DNA from 3 places in the Peribacillus sp. P4_B1 genome. Region 1 is predicted to be linked to each of the others. Evidence: riboswitches for the same ligand, from Rfam matches in the RefSeq annotation. Region 1 holds a riboswitch; each other region holds the start of a gene.
The links. Region 1 has a riboswitch for preQ1 ahead of AC1DVK_RS21390 (VUT family protein). Riboswitches for the same ligand answer to the same signal wherever they lie in the genome.
Positions count from the first base shown of each region.

Region 2: it holds a riboswitch for preQ1, as region 1 does, so the genes downstream of both, AC1DVK_RS15815 (QueT transporter family protein) here and AC1DVK_RS21390 (VUT family protein) in region 1, are expected to answer to the same signal.
Region 3: it holds a riboswitch for preQ1, as region 1 does, so the genes downstream of both, queF (preQ(1) synthase) here and AC1DVK_RS21390 (VUT family protein) in region 1, are expected to answer to the same signal.

Region 1 is NZ_JBFUHM010000048.1:12,954-18,993, reverse strand. Features, by position in the region: gene AC1DVK_RS21420 (TetR/AcrR family transcriptional regulator) at 1-451, opposite strand, end outside; gene AC1DVK_RS21415 (hypothetical protein) at 687-971, shown strand; gene AC1DVK_RS21410 (HD domain-containing protein) at 1,018-1,989, shown strand; gene AC1DVK_RS21405 (SRPBCC family protein) at 2,260-2,700, opposite strand; gene AC1DVK_RS21400 (SRPBCC family protein) at 2,749-3,222, opposite strand; gene AC1DVK_RS21395 (hypothetical protein) at 3,333-3,503, shown strand; PreQ1 riboswitch class I at 3,620-3,662, shown strand; gene AC1DVK_RS21390 (VUT family protein) at 3,714-4,256, shown strand; gene AC1DVK_RS21385 (hypothetical protein) at 4,277-4,426, shown strand; gene AC1DVK_RS21380 (hypothetical protein) at 4,474-4,683, opposite strand; gene AC1DVK_RS21375 (hypothetical protein) at 4,722-4,991, opposite strand; gene AC1DVK_RS21370 (hypothetical protein) at 4,988-5,152, opposite strand; gene AC1DVK_RS21365 (hypothetical protein) at 5,130-5,375, opposite strand; gene AC1DVK_RS21360 (TolB family protein) at 5,401-6,040, opposite strand, start outside.
Region 2 is NZ_JBFUHM010000026.1:43,879-49,918, forward strand. Features, by position in the region: gene adhP (alcohol dehydrogenase AdhP) at 1-619, opposite strand, end outside; gene AC1DVK_RS15800 (DUF3892 domain-containing protein) at 896-1,192, shown strand; gene AC1DVK_RS15805 (hypothetical protein) at 1,277-2,089, opposite strand; gene AC1DVK_RS15810 (YbaK/EbsC family protein) at 2,305-2,826, opposite strand; PreQ1 riboswitch class I at 2,986-3,030, shown strand; gene AC1DVK_RS15815 (QueT transporter family protein) at 3,037-3,522, shown strand; gene AC1DVK_RS15820 (TVP38/TMEM64 family protein) at 3,644-4,300, shown strand; gene AC1DVK_RS15825 (PAS domain S-box protein) at 4,416-6,040, shown strand, end outside.
Region 3 is NZ_JBFUHM010000050.1:20,586-26,625, reverse strand. Features, by position in the region: gene AC1DVK_RS21810 (BA3454 family stress response protein) at 217-351, opposite strand; gene AC1DVK_RS21805 (hypothetical protein) at 458-736, opposite strand; gene AC1DVK_RS21800 (DMT family transporter) at 877-1,734, opposite strand; PreQ1 riboswitch class I at 1,862-1,907, shown strand; gene queF (preQ(1) synthase) at 2,016-2,516, shown strand; gene AC1DVK_RS21790 (aspartate kinase) at 2,721-4,067, shown strand; gene AC1DVK_RS21785 (hypothetical protein) at 4,227-4,460, opposite strand; gene AC1DVK_RS21780 (GHKL domain-containing protein) at 4,525-4,854, shown strand; gene AC1DVK_RS21775 (nitroreductase family protein) at 4,962-5,528, opposite strand; gene AC1DVK_RS21770 (ABC transporter ATP-binding protein) at 5,969-6,040, shown strand, end outside.

The sequences.
Region 1 (6,040 bases):
ACCATATGGATGCAGGATTCAGTTTGTTGTCGGTTAATTCTGTCAAGGATTGGATTAGCTTTTCATAGGTTTTATTAGAATCGAATTGAAGCAACTGCTGAATTTCTTTTTCCTTGGATAAAAACATGATGGAATAATGATTCTGTTGTGTTAAACCAAACTCAATGAAGCATAATAAAATCTTTTCGATTTTTTGAGAAGGGTCATTTTCCGACATGATGATATCATCGATTAAATGATTTAAAACGGAAAAATCCGTTTTCACCAAACTGTAATATATTTCCGCCTTATTTTTAAAGTGATAATAAATGGCTCCATGGCTGCAATCCAATGATTTAGCCAATTGTCTCATTGAGACGTTCGAATACCCTAAGGTTGCAAAAAGGTTTCTAGCTTCAGTCAATACCATTTCCCTGGATAATTCTTTACCTGCCGATTTCCTTGGCGACATCATTCCACCCCCCCCCTTGTTTATTGACCACTGGTTAAATGGAATGATACCGTACTGATTTACAAATATCAAAGATTAGACATTTTGCTAAATGGCTGTTTTTAAGTGAGGATTTACCATTAAATGTAACTAGAGTTTAACTATAACGTCAAACATAGTAGTATTCACCATTAACTAATAATATACTTTTATGGTAAAATGGAGGAAGCTCAAGCCCGTTGGAAGGGATGAATAGATGAAAAGGAAATTAGTTATTTTGTCTACAATATTCATAGTATTTACCGGCTGTTTTTTATTCAATAAATCTTTTAATAATAAAACAAAACCTATGGAAGACATTATAATGGTGTATCCAGCAAATCGAGTAATAACTAATGAAGTGATACTCATTGGGGATGAAGCTGAGGGCAATCTACCTGATATCGATTTGAATGATGAAAAGGAATTGGAAAAATTGGCAAAAAAGCAATATGAGCAAGGTGAAAAGGGGGAAATAATTTTTACAGAAGAAAATCAGTGAAATCACCTAACTGTAATGAGTAAACTAATGGGTGGGGAGGCAGTTATTGCTAGTTTTGGATAGTATCTATGGGAAACACATTGTAGAGGGAGTTCTGGAAGAGCTGATAGTAAGCAAACCGGTCCAAAGATTGAAGGGAATACATCAGGGTGGGGCAAGTTATTTAGTTAATGAGAAGTGGGATGTCACACGATTTGACCATTCAATTGGTGTGATGTTGTTAATAAAGGCGTTTGGCGGTTCATTAGAGGAACAAATCGCGGGCTTACTGCATGACGTATCCCATACTGCATTCTCACATGTTATTGATTTCGTTCTGGATTGTATAGATGAAGATTATCATGAAAAGATATATGATCATGTCATTATGGAATCTGAAATCCCATTTATATTGAAGGAATATGGATATGATTGTAAAATTATTGTTCAATCAAAATGGGAAATGCTTGAACAGCCAGCACCTGGGTTATGTGCCGATCGGGTGGATTATACTCTCCGGGATATGCATCAGTATGGATATATCACACTTGAATCCGTTCATGACTTTCTTGATCATGTAATCATAGTAAATGGAAGAATGTATCTGGATAATATTGATTCGGCGGAATGGTTTGTGAAAACGTATTACAGTGAAGTTATTGATTTTTTCATGGACCCACTTAATATATATGGCTATGATATCTTGGCAAAGACGTTAAAATTGGCTTTGGCTAAAAACCTGATCAGCCTTGATGACTTACTTGGTACAGATGAAGAAGTCATATCCTTGTTAAGCTCCACTGAAGACGATGAAGTGCAAAATCTGTTAAAAAGGATCCATGGTAACGTAAAGGTGAAAGAAGATCAATTGGACTATGATTTACATCGGAAAAATAAAGTGCGCCTGATGGATCCTTCCATCATTCAAGGAACCCAAGTGGTGAGAGCATCCAGTTTATCCGAAAAAGTGAAGAACATGGGAATTGAAGCCTATGAAAAAGCTTCGAAGGGCATGTATCTAAAGGTGATTTTCGATTGAATTTCGCGTCAAACCAAACAGAAAGTGAAAAACTCACGGAATCCATCCTTGAGTTTTTCCCATTACCCGTAAATTTATATAGACTATCGACGACTTGTAAGCCGCTTTCTTTAACCACTTTATTTGAGTGGTGGCATTTTATCGATATTCGAACATCATTAAATCGTAAAGGCAGGTACAACATAGTTAAATATTGTCAGTGTTAATGTTCTGGCAGACGGCATGCCCAACTGCCGGTTTTGGAGATCTTTTTTCAGCTGAACCAGCACCTTAAAAAATTAATGACGCTCTCAAATTAGTAACGCCATTTTCTAAATAACCCTTTAAACAGGTTAAAGTATATACCCACCCCTCTTTTTGTCCTATCATTTTTTTTATTATGTCAGGGTCGTCTTCCTTCAAACCTGATTCGTTTACTTCAATAATTGAACTTGTATTATCCAGCTCTTTTAATGTAATTGTAACGACCGTTTCTTGGGCGTTGCCTCCCCACGAATACACGATTTTCCTATTTTCCTCGACTTCTAATACATGTATAACCACTTCAGCATCGTATTCGTTATATCTCAATGTAAGCGTCCTGCCTGGCTCCCATCTTTCAGAACTCGATGAGAACCAGAAATTTCCGATTTTTTCAGGGGTTACTATGGCTTCAAACACCTCATTAGTTGGCTTGCCTATTTTAAATTTCGTAGTTATTTGAGTATCCATACTATATCAGCTCACTTTCGATATGTTTAAATAAGTTCCCACTAACACCTAATTAACCCGATCTACATATATTGGCGGCAAGGTCCGTCCAGTTTCAAGCAAGCTCTTCAGGTTACATAGAATAGCTGGCCATCCATTATTTATGCCCTTAAAGGTATTGTCACCATATACGAAATCGGTCTCCAGTAGCTCTTCATGCGTAAGTGTTAACTTTACAGTAGAATCATCCATTGGCTGCAGTTGAAAAGTGACCCGAGAAGGATCCTCGCGGGGTGTTTCGTCTCCTATCGTGTTCCATGTAAAAGAGAGCAGTTGCAGCGGCTCACACTTAAGTACATTTCCATGGTCAGTGATTCGTCCATCTTCCAGCAAATATGTAACGGTTGCGCCTTCTTGAAAGGATGACTTGATTTGACATCCAAAGTGATATTTTTTTGTGAATTCGCCACTCGTTAGGGCTTCCCAAAGCTTCTCTGGTGTGGTTGCGATATAAATAGGATAGACAAACGTTGGTTTTTTCATTATTCTTTTTCCTCCTCGCGTTTATACTTCTAGCACTCCTTATCAAGTCCGTGCCAAATAAAAACAAAAAGGGTTGCAATATCAAAATCGTATCATAGCTCTATCAATGATTGTCTGCTTTTTATATCCAGCCGGTCAAGCAGTTTTCTGCGACAGGAATCGGCAAAAGCCTTGAACATTTGCTAAGTGTTAAGCTTTGGCAAAGCGGATATTGGCTTATCGAGTCTGTAAATGAAATCCGTGGATTCGCACCATTCCCAGTGACCAAAACGAAATCATAAGGCGATTATTGAAAGGATATAAGCTTGAATACATTTTAGGATCAGGCCATATGGAAACTTCTTGATTTCCAACCGTTTTCAAGCTACGATAAATAAGGAAATGATAATCCGCTCCGGCGGAAGAGGTTCTAGCTACCCTCTCAAAAAAACTAAGGGGAACAGTGCTCTTTCTTAGGGTGCTGTTTTTTCTGTATAAGGAGAATGAATTAAATGTTAAGAATTCTATTTTATTTAGTATCCATCGTCACGGCGAATGTGGTTACAGCAGCTTTTGATCCATTACATTTGGGCATGTTCATCATTCCGATGGGTACATTGCTCATCGGAGGAACCTTCATCTTTCGAGATCTGGTCCAGAATAAATTCGGCCGTGCGAAAACCTATATGTGTATCGTCACCGCACTTATTTTATCTGCATGTGTTTCATTTTTATTAGGAGATACGTTATTGATTGTATTTGCTTCTGCATTATCGTTCGTGGTGGCAGAAACAGCGGATACGGAAATTTATACCCGGTTAAAGCTCCCGATGAGTTGGAGGGTGTTTTACAGCGGGATCGTTGGAGGGTTTTTCGATTCGGTGATATTTGTCGTGATTGGCCTAAGTCCACTAGGTGCCAATATATTGCCATGGGAAGCCGTACCCGCTGCGATTATCGGACAAATCATCGTTAAAACAGTCATTCAGTCAATCGGTGCCGTACTGTTGGGACGAATCAATGTAAGACTGGAAAAGCGCGTAGTCTCCGGTTGAATTCTAGGAGGGATGCACCGATGGATGGAACCAAAAAGGAAGAAGATAAATGCTATTGCCTCGAGGCCTTTCGCGAAAAATATGGTCCGCATGTCCAGGGGGAATGTATGAAGCTCTCCTGCGCCAATTATCGGAAACATAAAGGAATAGACAAAAAAGGGCCAAATTAGGTCCTTTTTTTGCGTGACTGAAGTAACCCACGAATAAAAGTGCGGAATCAAGAGTGTAGCATGAATTCACGAGTAAACGTGCGAAACTCACGAGTAAATGTGCGGAATTCACGAGTAAACGTGCAAAACTTACGAGTAAATAGCCGAACCCCACGAGTAAACAGCGCGAAATCAAGAGTGTAGCATGAATTCACGAGTAAACGTGCGAAACTCACGAGTAAATGTGCGAAACTCACGAGTAAACGTGCAAAACTCACGAGTAAATAGCCGAACCCCACGAGTAAACAGCGCGAAATCAAGAGTGTAGCATGAATTCACGAGTAAACGTGCGAAACCCACGAGTAAACAAGCCGAACCCACGAATAAACAGCGCGAAATCAAGAATGTAGCATGAATTCACGAGTAAATGTGCAAAACTCACGAGTAAACGTGCGAAACCCACGAGTAAATGTGCAAAATTCACGAGTAAATAGCCGAACCCACGAATAAACAGCGCGAAATCAAGAGTGTAGCATGAATTGACGAGTAAATGTGCGGAATTCACGAGTAAACGTGCAAAACTCACGTAAACAAGCCGAACCCACGAATAAACAGCGCGAAATCAAGAATGTAGCATGAATTCACGAGTAAATGTGCAAAACTCACGAGTAAACGTGCGAAACCCACGAGTAAATAGCCGAACTCACGAATAAACAGCGCGAAATCAAGAGTGTAGCATGAATTCACGAGTAAACGTGCGAAATTCACGAGTAAACGCGCGAAATTCACGAGTAAACGTGCGGAATTCACGAGTAAATGTGCAAAATTCACGAGTAAATAGCCGAACCCACGAATAAACAGCGCGAAACCAGGAGTGTAGCATGAATTCACGAGTAAATGTGCGAAACTTACGAGTAAACAGTCCAAATTCACGAGTAACCCCATAAAAAAAGGATTCTGGCACCGTCAATAATTGGTGCGGGAATCCTTTTTTATTAATTAGGCAACAAAATTTCTTCGGGGTTGGCTCCATCAATCTCCACTTTATATAGGTGATACTGTGGATCGCTTTTGCCGAATTTCTTGTCTACCATAAAATAGACATTTTTTGAATCGCTGCTGATGACTGGGCGATCTGTGTATCCTTGAAGATGGGTCAGCTGCTTTTCGGTCTTGGTTTTGAGGTCATAGCTATATAGCTCATAAATATAGGTACTGCCTGATTGCTCATTGGAGATGGACTGGAAAATCATCGTTTTTTCATCAGGGGTAATTGTGAAATCAAAAATGTCGACATCACGTTTAGAATCTGTGACAGTTTCGACACTTGATTTGTCAAATTTCACTTTGAAAATCCGTTGATGCGTTTCAAAAATATCATCAGCCGTTTTAGCATCCGCGTCATCATCGGTTTGATAATAAGCGGCTTCTCCATCAAGGGAGACATTTAGGGAACTAAGACCATATTTCTTAAAAGAGGTTAGTTGGATGGACTCCTTTTTTTCTATATCAAACTCGTAAATATCGAGATCGTGAGGGCGGGGACCCGTGATCGGCGAGTAGTTTTTAAACGTACCGGCTCCGATATAAAAGAGAGAGCGGCCGCTTTTTGTGAAATCGAGTTCTGTGACCAGG
Region 2 (6,040 bases), on a different contig from region 1:
GCTCCGTTGCCAGATCAAGCTTATCATCTTGAATATCGACAGCAATGACATTAAAGCCCATCGCTTTCGCATATTGAAGGGCAACATGTCCCAATCCGCCAATTCCATAGATCGCTACCCAATCACCAGGTTTCGCTTCTGATACTTTAAGTGCTTTATAAGTCGTTACACCCGCACAGAAAATCGGTGAAACTTCCGCAAAGTCTAGCCCTTCAGGAACCTTCACCACATATTTGGCAGGTGCTTTACAGTATTCCGCATATCCCCCGTCCACGGAATAGCCTGCATTCAGTTGATCCAAGCAAAGCGTCTCCCTTCCAGTCAGACAATACTCACAATCGCCACAGGCCGAGTAAAGCCATGGGATCCCAACACGGTCACCTACTTTCAAGGAAGTTACGCCTTCTGCCACCTTTTCTATAATGCCTACACCCTCATGTCCAGGGATAAGCGGAAGTTTAGGTTTAACTGGCCAATCGCCATGTACCGCATGTAAATCGGTATGACACACGCCACATGCTTTAATTTTCACTAATATCTCACCATAAACCAAGTCTGGGATGGGTACTTCTTTAATCTCAAGTTCTTGGTTGAATTCATTGACGACTGCTGCCTTCATTGTCCTAAGCTGTTGTTTTGCATTGAAAGTGCTTTCCCCTTGTTTTACATTCATGATTCATATTCCTCCCTTAATTTAAGTGGATATTTTTTTTACTACCACACATACAAGATGCAAGTGCCATGCCACTTCAAAAGGCCAAGACAACAGCATTCACTAAAAAAAAGTGCCGAAAAGTCGGCACTTCTGGACGAATTAACGGCTCAAGTCGGACGAAATCCGGTTTGTATATTGCAGACCAAATAGCTCACCCTATAAATAGGAGGTGTCTAAAACATGGACCAATTTGAAAAAGCCTATGAATCCTATAAACAGCAAGGAACACCGCAAGCAAACCAACTTGATTCAGCTGGAAAAGAAGAAATCATCGCCGTAAGGAAAAATGAAGAGGACAATATTATCGCCATCAAGACGGACTCCGGCCGCGAGCTCGACTACCCCACTGCCCTTTCGGAAGCCAAAGCAGGCAACCTGGCCAATGTTGACGTCTTTCATAAATATGGCCGTGACATATTGCGGAGTGAGCCCGATGGGATAAAAGAAAATAACCTGGATCAACTACCGGAGTTTTAAGTTTACGGGGAAACTGCCTGATATGGGCAGTTTTTTCTGTCTGGATCTAAACGATAAAAAAGAACCAGCATGATAGCCGGATCCTTATTTTTCATACTGATAGGATTCAGAGATTTCGAGCAGTTGGCCACAGGACTCGACAACCTCAATGATTTCCATCCACGACATGTCCAGACCCAGTTCATTAGCATGGGAAATCTTATCACGTAATTTCCGGATGGCATTGGCATCCTTTTTCCCTTTACTTTTTGAAGGGATTTGGAAGAAACACCTCAGTTGTTTATCCTTATGTATGATGTCGAATTTATCACTGATTTGCAGGCACTCTATTAAATTGATATCTTCATTTTTATCGATTCTCCTCCTATATAATTCGGTTGCTTTTTCTAAACGGTCTTCGCTGATCATTGGATGCCAGGTGCCATCGCCAAATCTATCCATGATGATATCGCTCATCCTCATTTCCAATAAGGTAATATATCCGAATATGAGCATCCTGATTGGAGGCTTTTGAAGGTCGGCATGGGTGATCAACTTTTTAATTGAATTATTCTCCAATACGAACACCCTTGTTTTATTCTTAAAAATATGGAGAAGCTGGATCAAAGGGGTTGAATCCGAAACCATTTCCCTTGGTGAAAAATTTCTTAAATATTCCGAAACGCTCCCTTCACCTAGTTCTTCCCTATCTATATATCCGATGATTTCTCCTTGATCTTGCACTGCCAATATATCAAAATTCTTTTTTTCCAGAGCTTTCTGGATATCCAGCGCCAGATCGTTTTTATGGCAAAACTCAAGCTCCTGGGCTATGCTCTTTACCGTGATATTTTCCTCATAAAGAGTTTTAAGACTAAGATAGCTGCTATTGCTTTTCCCATGGCTTCCAATTAACATCTTTCATCCTCCGCTTATGAACTTTCTGCACGTTTTACCAATCACGAACCGCTTTAAGAGCGTTTGCCTCTTCAAAAGTTTTGGAGCAATCGCATTCGAACAAGTTTATAAGGCTTTAACCGCTAACTGAATAATAAAATGTCCATGTCATCAATAAATAAAGTCCACCCATGTGGACTCAATCCCATTCATCTGGATCTTTTTGGCACCATAAATCAAATGCCATCAACAGCATTGCCTACCGCCGTTTCCTCATTCCCCTCTCCTTCCCAAGCCTTACAAACATCCACCCAACCCTTTGCTCCTGAATATTCAAATAATTCAGCGAGTGTAAGTTCTATTGCAGAGTTCGTACTGCCGCATGCCGGGAACAATGACTCAAAGCGCTTCATTGATACATCAAGAAAAACATCTAGATTGTTTGCAAGTCCGAATGGGCAAACTCCTCCGATGGCATGGCCTGTTTGTTCGAGCACTTCCTCAGGTGATAACATTCGTGCCTTGAATCCGAACACCTGACGAAATTTCTTATTATCCACTTTTGCGTCCCCTGCCGCTACAACCAAAATAGCATGTTCACCTTCCCCCCTAAAGGAAAGAGTCTTAGCGATCCGTGCTGGGATAACGCCGATGGTAACTGCTGCCTCAATCACCGTAGCACTCGATGTTTCGAACTCCATTACATCGCCTTCCCGGTCCCATTGTTTAAAATGGCTTTTGACACTCTCGATACACATATAATTTTCACTCCTTTGAAGTTCATACAAAAATAATATCATCCTTCATTACAATAAATCAAAATCCTTTTGGACTTCCCCTGCCTTATAAATACAACCATTCTTTACAAATTGACCAAACAAGCTTACATGAGATACTATTAATCTTCGGGCAAAAGCCTTAACGTGGTTCGTAACCATCCCACGATAAAAAACTAGGGAGAGAGTAAAATGAATGTTCGTACACTCGTGATAAACGGGTTATTGGCTGCCTTGTATGTGGCGGTCTCATTGGTGTTTAAACCAATTGCTTTTGAGATGTTCCAATTTCGTGTACCGGAAATGTTGAATCATCTGATTGTATTCAATAAAAAGTATATCTACGGTATCGTGGGCGGCGTCTTCATATCTAATCTGCTTTTTTCGCCGATGGTGCCATTTGATTTGATTTTCGGGGTAGGGCAATCCGTACTCGCCTTATTGCTTGTCATTTTTGTATCTCGGTTCATAAAAAGCATTAAAGGACGAATGTTCGCCACGATTATCTTTTTCACATTCACAATGTTCTTAATTGCAATTGAACTGAACCTTGCCTTTGGCTTACCATTCTGGTTAAGCTGGATGACCACGGCTGTTGGTGAGTTCGTTGTCCTCTTGATTGGTGCGCCAATTATTTATGGAATGAACAAAAGAATTCAGTTTGAAAAGTGGCTATAAAGGAATCCTCGCGTCGTTAACCCACTATAATGTAAACAGAGCTGTCTGCATCATGCGACAGCTCTGTTTTCACCAATGAACTTGAAAATGATAAACTATTAGTCAGAATGGTGGTGACCCTTTGAAAAAAGTCCTGACTTTAACCGGTCTATTGGTAATGGCATTATTTATTTTTTCAAATGCAGAATTATTTACTTTGATTTGGAAAAGTGACTTGGATTCAGTTATTGGCATATTGATGGAAAACTTATTGCTTACATTTATTGTGACATTCGTATTGATGTTTGTCCAAAATTCATTTACAATCATCCCCTTAATATTGCTCCTGACTATCAATGTCACGATATTCGGATTCATATATGGCTACCTATGGAGTTGGTTTACAAGTGTTGTTGCGTCAGGGTTTATTTTTTATGCAGCAAGAAACTGGTTTCAGGAACCTCTTTTAAAGAAGATGGGAAAAAAGTGGCAAGAAACTGTTGTAGAGCATGGTTTCATGTACGTTTTTACCGGCAGGATTTTCCCGCTTATCCCAACAAGTTTAATTAACTTGGCAGCTGGAGTCAGCACCGTCACTTTCAAGGATTTTTTATTTGCGACGGCACTAGGCAACCTTATATACTTTTTCTTCCTATCTCTAATCCCATATGGATTCCTATCCGTTGAAATGAACCAATATACGCTAGCTGCACTTGCACTCCTTTTCTTACTATTTTTCATTATCTATAAGCGTGCAAAAAAGAAAAAGAAACTATCCTTATTCAGAAAAAACAGGTGACCGCATTGGCCCCTGTTTTTTTATTTAGGATTCTGCATATATTTTTTTCCGATAGTTTGTTAAAATGTGTATGTAATTTTACCTTTGAAATGTCTTAAAATCAGGGAGAATCTCCATGTCCAAACGCTCCATTTTAGCAATTTATATCCTATCCGGGATTCTTACACTAGTCGTGTTCGACTATTTTTTAACTACAAATATCCATAACAAAGAGTTCTTCATTCAACTTCAAAGAGCGGAAGGCATTTTTTTCCTTTTATCTATAGGCTTGATCTTATACCTTTACTTAGCTAAAAGGGAAGAATTCAAACAATTAAAAGAAGCGGAACAACGTCGGCGTACCCTCATCAATTCAATGGTGGATTTCGTTAACTTCAAGGATGGTGATGGCCGATGGCTTGAATCCAATGCCTTCGGGCTGCAATTATTTCAATTGGAGCATGTAGACTATAAAGGAAAAAAAGACAGCGAACTCGCAGAATACTCCGAATTTTATAAAGAGGCGTTGATATACTGTGAAGGTTCCGATGAAGAAACGTGGGTAAAAGGGGAAATCACAAGATGTGAGGAAATCATCCCTCTTCCCAACGGCAATCACAAGACCTTTGATACAATCAAAGTTCCTCTGTTCCATGAGGATGGTTCACGAAAAGGCTTAGTCGTCATTGGCAGGGATATTTCTGAAAGGGTTGTCGCGGAGAAACAATTATTCGATAGTGAACAACGCTATAAATCATTGTTTGAACACAATCCTTATCCGATGCTGATGCTTGATTTAAACGGATTGATCACGACCGTAAATCCAAGGTTTGAAACGGTAACAGGCTTTCAAAAAGAAGAAATACATGGTGCCTCATTCATTAATTTGAAATTTTCAGCAGAAGATGCGGATTTAATCCGTACATCTTGCCAATATGTCATGGAAAACCATAAGGGGATCAAAAAAGGGAAAGATATAGAATTCATAACGAAGTACGGGAAGTCCATCTTACTTTCATGTACGTTTGTCCCGATGATGGTTGGCGAAGATTTGGTCGGGATCATCACTTATGCTAAAGAGGTCACTCAAATTCGAGAAACTGAAGCACGCTTGAGAAGAACCGAAAAATTGTCGATAGTTGGCGAGCTAGCCGCAAGTGTAGCCCACGAAGTACGAAACCCGTTGACTTCTTTAAAGGGCTTCGTCCAGCTGCTTAAAAAGAGCGACCATCCCTATGAACAATACTACACGATTATGTTAAGTGAATTGGACCGGATCAATCTAATTGTAAGTGAGTTACTCGTTCTGGCAAAACCACAGGAACTTCCATTCAGCAAACATCAAATCATCGAACTGATGAATGATGTCAAAACATTGTTGAAACCAGAGGCGGACTCGTACCCCACCCAAATATCAATATCTGTTAAAAACGAAATACCGCTTCTGTTATGTGAGGCAAACCAATTAAAACAAGTATTCATAAACATGCTCAAGAATTCAATGGAGGCATCCGCCGATCACATTTTGATTGATTTCGAGCGCATGGACAATAACCTTTCCATTACCATCAAAGATAATGGAAGCGGAATAGAAAAAAAACGGTTAAAGCATCTTGGTGAACCTTTCTATTCTTCTAAAGAAAAAGGAACAGGGTTAGGATTGACAGTCAGCTGCCGAATCATTGAAGCGCACCGGGGGAAGGTCCGTTTTAACAGCGAACTAAACCATGGAACCGAGGTCCAAATCATTTTGCCCATATA
Region 3 (6,040 bases), on a different contig from region 1:
CAAACTGACACATCCAAATTGGTATTATGTGGGAAAAGTTATTAAAAGTGGATTTAGGGGAAAATCGTTATCGAGGAGTTCTTTGAATAGAAAAAATTCATTAGAATACTATAAATGAAATACAATAAATCTGGATTGAAATGCGAAAAGTAATTTTGATGATTATGTCTAAAAGGGTAATAAAAAAAGCAGGTATCTAAAGCGATGCCTGCTTTTTTAAGCTTTCCATTGTTTTTCCACTTGATTAAAGGCTTGTTGTAAAATTTCTTCTTGATTAGTACCTGGTTTAGTAAGGACGTTAGTTTGATAAGATTTTCCTTGGAAATCAACTGTTACTGTAACTTTTACCATTATGCATCTTTCCTTTCTTGGTTCAGTAATGAGGTGGTTGTACCTACTTCTTTTATACCCGTGGGGGAAGACTTTTCAAACATTGCGAAGTAGCAAGTGTGGGGATTTAATATTCAAAATTATCTGATATTTTCAAGGGAATGTCAACACTTTTTTTGACAGACTCCATTTCCTTATTTATTTTTAGGCTGTTTTCACATACTTTGTTGCTATTTACCAGGTAGTGAGTTGTGGTTGATTTCCCCTCCAGATGCTCGCTTTCCTTGGTGCGGGCGGTGAGCCTCCTCGGCGTAAACGCCTGTGGGGTCTCACCTGTCCCGCTGCTCCCGCAGGAGTCTCGCACTTCTGCTCCAATCAACCTTAAATAGTTTCGTTTTAAAAACAACAATCTTTACGAAAAGAGCCTATTTTTATGTGTACAAGGCTTGTGTATTGGGGTCAGACCATACCCTTTTTTGCGGCTATATAAAGACGACCTGGCTTGTGTGCGCATAACAGCCAGGTTGTTTTTGTAAAATTAACTATTCATATTTTCGTTAAGATAATTCCGATTAATGCTGCAAGTACGCCGGCAATTTGATAGGATTTAAGTTTTTCTTTGAATAAATAACAACCAGCGAATACGACAACTAAACAGTTCAGGCTGACGACAGGAAAGATGATGCTGGCGATTCCAGTATTTAATGCAAAGAAATAACATCCATAGGCTATGATGCTTAATAACCCTACGAGTGATCCAATTTTCACTTCCATTAACTTAATCTTCTCATTCTTGATGGCTAATGCCGAAATGAGATAAAGTGTTCCGCCACCATACATTGATACTAGGATATCAAGGGAGTTTAAATGAAGACGGGTTGATGTCGTCATTAAGATACCTAGCACACCAAATGAGAAAATCGCGAATAATGTGTGCATCATCCAAGGTAAATATTGATGATTGCCCTTAGCATTAGGTGTATACTGAATGACAAGGGTAGCGAGCAGCATGCAGACAATTCCGCTCCACTGCAGTGAAGAAATATGCTCATGAAAAATTAATGCAGCACAGAGGATGGGAAATATTGCATTTGCCGCAATCAGTGGTGATGTCAAACTTGCCGGTCCTTTTTCAAAGGCACTTGCCATCTGGATATTACCGTTAGCGTTCAGTACACCAATGGCTCCACCAAGCAAGATGGATGGCCAGTTAGTAGTCAAGCCATCTACAAATCCGCTATATAAAAGTGCCATGATGAAGGCGGTAAAATAAAAGAAAAATTGGATATGTACCTTTGAGTAACCCTTTCCGTTACTCCATTTAAAAATGCTGTTATTGATTCCGAAACATAAACTGGTGATAAGAGCCGCAAAAATCCACATTGCTTTAATCTCTTCCTTCATGTAGGATAAACTTCTTCTACATTTTAAGCCGAATACGTGTAGGAATCAAACTAAAATAAAAAGTAGATTGACAGATTAGATTTTTTTTTCTATATTTACTATGACAATTTTAAATATTTCCCGATAAACGGGAGAGGTTCATAGCTTCACCCTCTTAAAAAAACTATGGCTTTGATTATTTTTTTGCGAATCAACCATATCTTTGAGGAGATATGGTTTTTGTTATATAGAGGCCCATTTTATGAATCTCCCCTGACAAACGTGGATGAGGAGGACTTTTTATGTCTGGAAGAAAAGAAGAAGAATTAAAAAAAGATATCACACTGCTTGGGAATCAAGGGACAAAATATACATTTGACTATGCGCCTGAAATTCTGGAATCATTCGATAACAAGCATCCGAACCGGGACTATTTCGTCAAATTCAATTGCCCGGAATTCACTAGCTTATGTCCAATAACGGGCCAGCCGGACTTTGCAACCATTTACATCAGCTATATTCCAAGTGTGAAGATGGTGGAAAGCAAGTCATTGAAACTTTATTTATTCAGCTTCCGTAATCATGGTGATTTCCATGAAGACTGCATGAACATCATCATGAATGATTTAATCGAGTTGATGGATCCCAAATATATTGAAGTCTGGGGCAAGTTTACACCTAGGGGCGGAATCTCCATCGATCCTTACACAAATTATGGTAAACCAGGTACGAAGTATGAAGAAATGGCGGATTACCGCTTGATGAATCATGACTTATACCCGGAAACGGTGGATAATCGCTAAAGATTAGAAAAAGACAACTGGCTTATGCCGTTGTCTTTTTTTTGGTTTTTTGCTATTCTCATTCAGTAAACTCACTATTTTGTATTCTTTAAAAATACAAATGTCCTCCTACCAAGGAATTAACACTTGATTGTTTCGTAAAAAAACGTAATAATAGGAAGAGTTAATTTTGACAGAATATTTTCAAAAATAGGGGATGTCGTGATGAAGGTTGCAAAGTTTGGCGGAAGTTCACTTGCGTCAGGTGAACAGGTGAAAAAGGTATTCGAAATTGTAGTTGCTGATCCAGAGAGGAAGATTGTTGTCGTTTCGGCTCCAGGGAAACGCAATTCAAATGATATAAAGGTGACGGATCTATTGATTGAGGCTGCGGAACAGCAGCTGCGCGGGGATAACGGAGAGCATTTGATAGAAGATGTGGTATCCCGCTATGCGAGCATTGCTGAAGAGCTGGATATATCCGAGGAGGTCATCACTGGGATTCATGGAAATCTAAAAGCACTGTTGCATGGAGACCAATCTAACCCGAAGCGCTATTTGGATGCTTTAATGGCCAGTGGCGAGGATAATAATGCGAAGCTGGTTGCAGGTTATTTTCAAAGCCGTGGTGTAGAGGCTCAGTATATAAATCCAAAGAAGGCTGGCTTGATCGTAACGGATGAAGATGGATTTACCCAGGTGATGCCAGAATCGTATGATCGGTTATATGCCTTGCGTGATGAGCCAGGAATCGTAGTATTCCCAGGGTTCTTCGGATACACGTTAGATGGTGAGGTTTTAACATTTTCAAGAAGCGGTTCCGATATTACGGGTTCGATTCTTGCGAATGGGGTCAAAGCCGATTTGTATGAGAACTTTACGGACGTGGATGCCGTTTATGCGGTGAATCCAAATGTGGTTTCCAATCCGAAGGGAATCAGGGAATTGACCTATCGCGAAATGCGGGAGCTTTCTTATGCCGGTTTCTCGGTATTTCATGACGAGGCGCTGATTCCTGCATTCCGTGCGGGAATACCAGTCCATATACAAAATACAAACAATCCGGCTGCGCAAGGGACCCGCATTGTAAGTACACGGGCTAATACGAATGGGCCGGTTATTGGGATTGCAAGTGATAAAGGATTTTGCAGTATTTACATTAGCAAATATTTGATGAACCGGGAAGTTGGTTTTGGCCGGAAACTGCTGCATATCCTTGAAGATTACGGTGTTTCGTATGAGCATATTCCATCAGGCATCGATGATGTGACACTTATTCTAAGGCAGGACCAGATGGAGGGTGAAACCGAGAAGAAAATCATTTCACGAATCAAGAAAGAGCTACATGCCGATGAGGTGAATGTGGAGCATGATCTTGCTTTGATCATGATTGTAGGTGAAGGAATGCGTCATAATGTCGGTACAACGGCAAGGGCGTCAAAAGCGCTGGCCGAAGCAAAGGTGAACATTGAAATGATCAACCAAGGCTCTTCGGAAGTAAGCATGATGTTCGGTGTGAAAGGGAACAGTGAAGAGACGGCCATTCAGGCCTTATATCACGAGTTCTTTTGAGTATGAGCGTTTAGGGACCTCCTTGAAAAGGGAGGTTTTTTTGGATATGAATTGTCCCCGCCAATAATAAGTTGAATTCCATGATTGTGAAAAACGAATGATGGAAAACAATTAAGTTCGAATGAATAAAAGACGCGCCGAGGGTTCAGCGCGTCAGGTTTAGTTCAGTACCCATTTGTCCTTTAAGAATAATATCCTTGAGACAGCAAAGAAGAGGATGATCGAGACAATGAGGGAGCTTGCTGTCAGGAAGATATTCTGAATATCAATCACACCATATATCAATTCTTTAAAGAGTGCGAAGATGTTGAAAATCGGCAGCAGGAAATGCTTGTTTGTTAACTCATGTAAACCTGTGCCTCCTAAAAACAATGTCGGCAAAATGACGAGCATGGTAATGGGCGATAAATAGTTAAACGTTCCCCTCTCATCTTTACCTTTAAAGGATCATGACGTTGTGGCACTGATAGGGAATGTCCTCGCAAATGCGATAGAAGCTGCTGCATCATGGCAGGAGGAAAGAAGGGAGATAGCCCAAATTACGCTCCATTTTTATAAACGGAGTGGTATGTACCTATTATCATGCAGTAACAGTTGTCTGCCAGTACCTAATCCCATTCTGGACGGACTGTTTGAAAAATACGGTCAAACCACGAAATGGGGGCAGCATGAAGGGATGGGTACGAAAATCATCGCTGATATCGTGAAAAAACATCAAGGGTATTTGGATTTCACCTATAAAAGTGAAGAATTCAACTTGAAAATTAAGGTGCCGGCTATTAAATAATCTTCTTTAAGGGGTTATTATAAGTGAAAAACAACATTTGCCTGCGTTTTGCTCTTAAATATAAAAGGAAAGCCTCCAAATAGAAGATTGGAGGCTTTCCTTTTATATCAGTCCATAATTGTCAGGAGTTGATCGATCGCGTTCCTTGGCCGAGGGGCAGGGATCATATCGGGATAGCCGACGTGAAGGCTGCCGACAATCTTCTCTCCGGGTTTCACGCCTAAAGCTTCACGAAACTCGATGCTGTGTATCATGCCGTATGTTTCCCATATCAGCCCGATTCCTTGTTCCCAGGCAAGCAGGCTGAAATTCTGGATCAAGGCACTTGTAGCCGCATAATCTTCTTCACGTGTCATAGGATTCGGATTCTCTTCCATGATCACCGCGACAAACATCGGTACATCTATAAGCTTATTATATCCTCGCTGTCCGGCTGCTTCTTTCTTTTCCGGGTCCTTCTCTTTGCCTGCCATGAAAGCACGGGTTGCCTCTGCGAGTTTTAATCGGCTATCACCATGCACCACGACAAAGCGCCATGGTTGGGTAAGTTTATGGTTCGGTGCCCATGTCGAAGTTTCCAATAGTGATCGGATGGTATCAATAGGAACAGGAATGTCCTTAAATCGTTTGATGCTGCGCCGTTCTTTAATGATATCTTCAAGTTTCATGATCATCCTGCTCCTTTATATAAGTAAGTTTGTTAGTTTTTTTAAAAAAATAATCCCCGGCTGCCTAATATGCTTCCAACGTGAATAAATACTTGAATAAAGAGGGGGCAATATTCCAGTGAACTGCATTCGCTAATGAGCATATAAATTTTACTAGGCACAGAGAAGCCGGGGCGACATTGTATCTATGTACAATATCAAAAAGGTACGATATGAGATTATCGTAATTGTTTATCAAATTTCAGAGATTGATAATGAAATTGAAAATCATTATCAATTAGAATTTTCGCCTATTTCCTGTTATTTGTCAAGGGTATTTATTAAAAAAATCAAGTTATTTACCAATCTTTTAAATCAGTTAAAATCTTTTAAATAATCTGTATAAAAATGTATAATGAGAGGTGAAAAGATGCTATCTACATATGAAGAATCGAAGGGTGTCATAGATGAAAAAACTGGCCTCATTTCTTAAGCCATACTGGCTCTTGATCATTCTTGCTTTATTCTTGATGATTGTC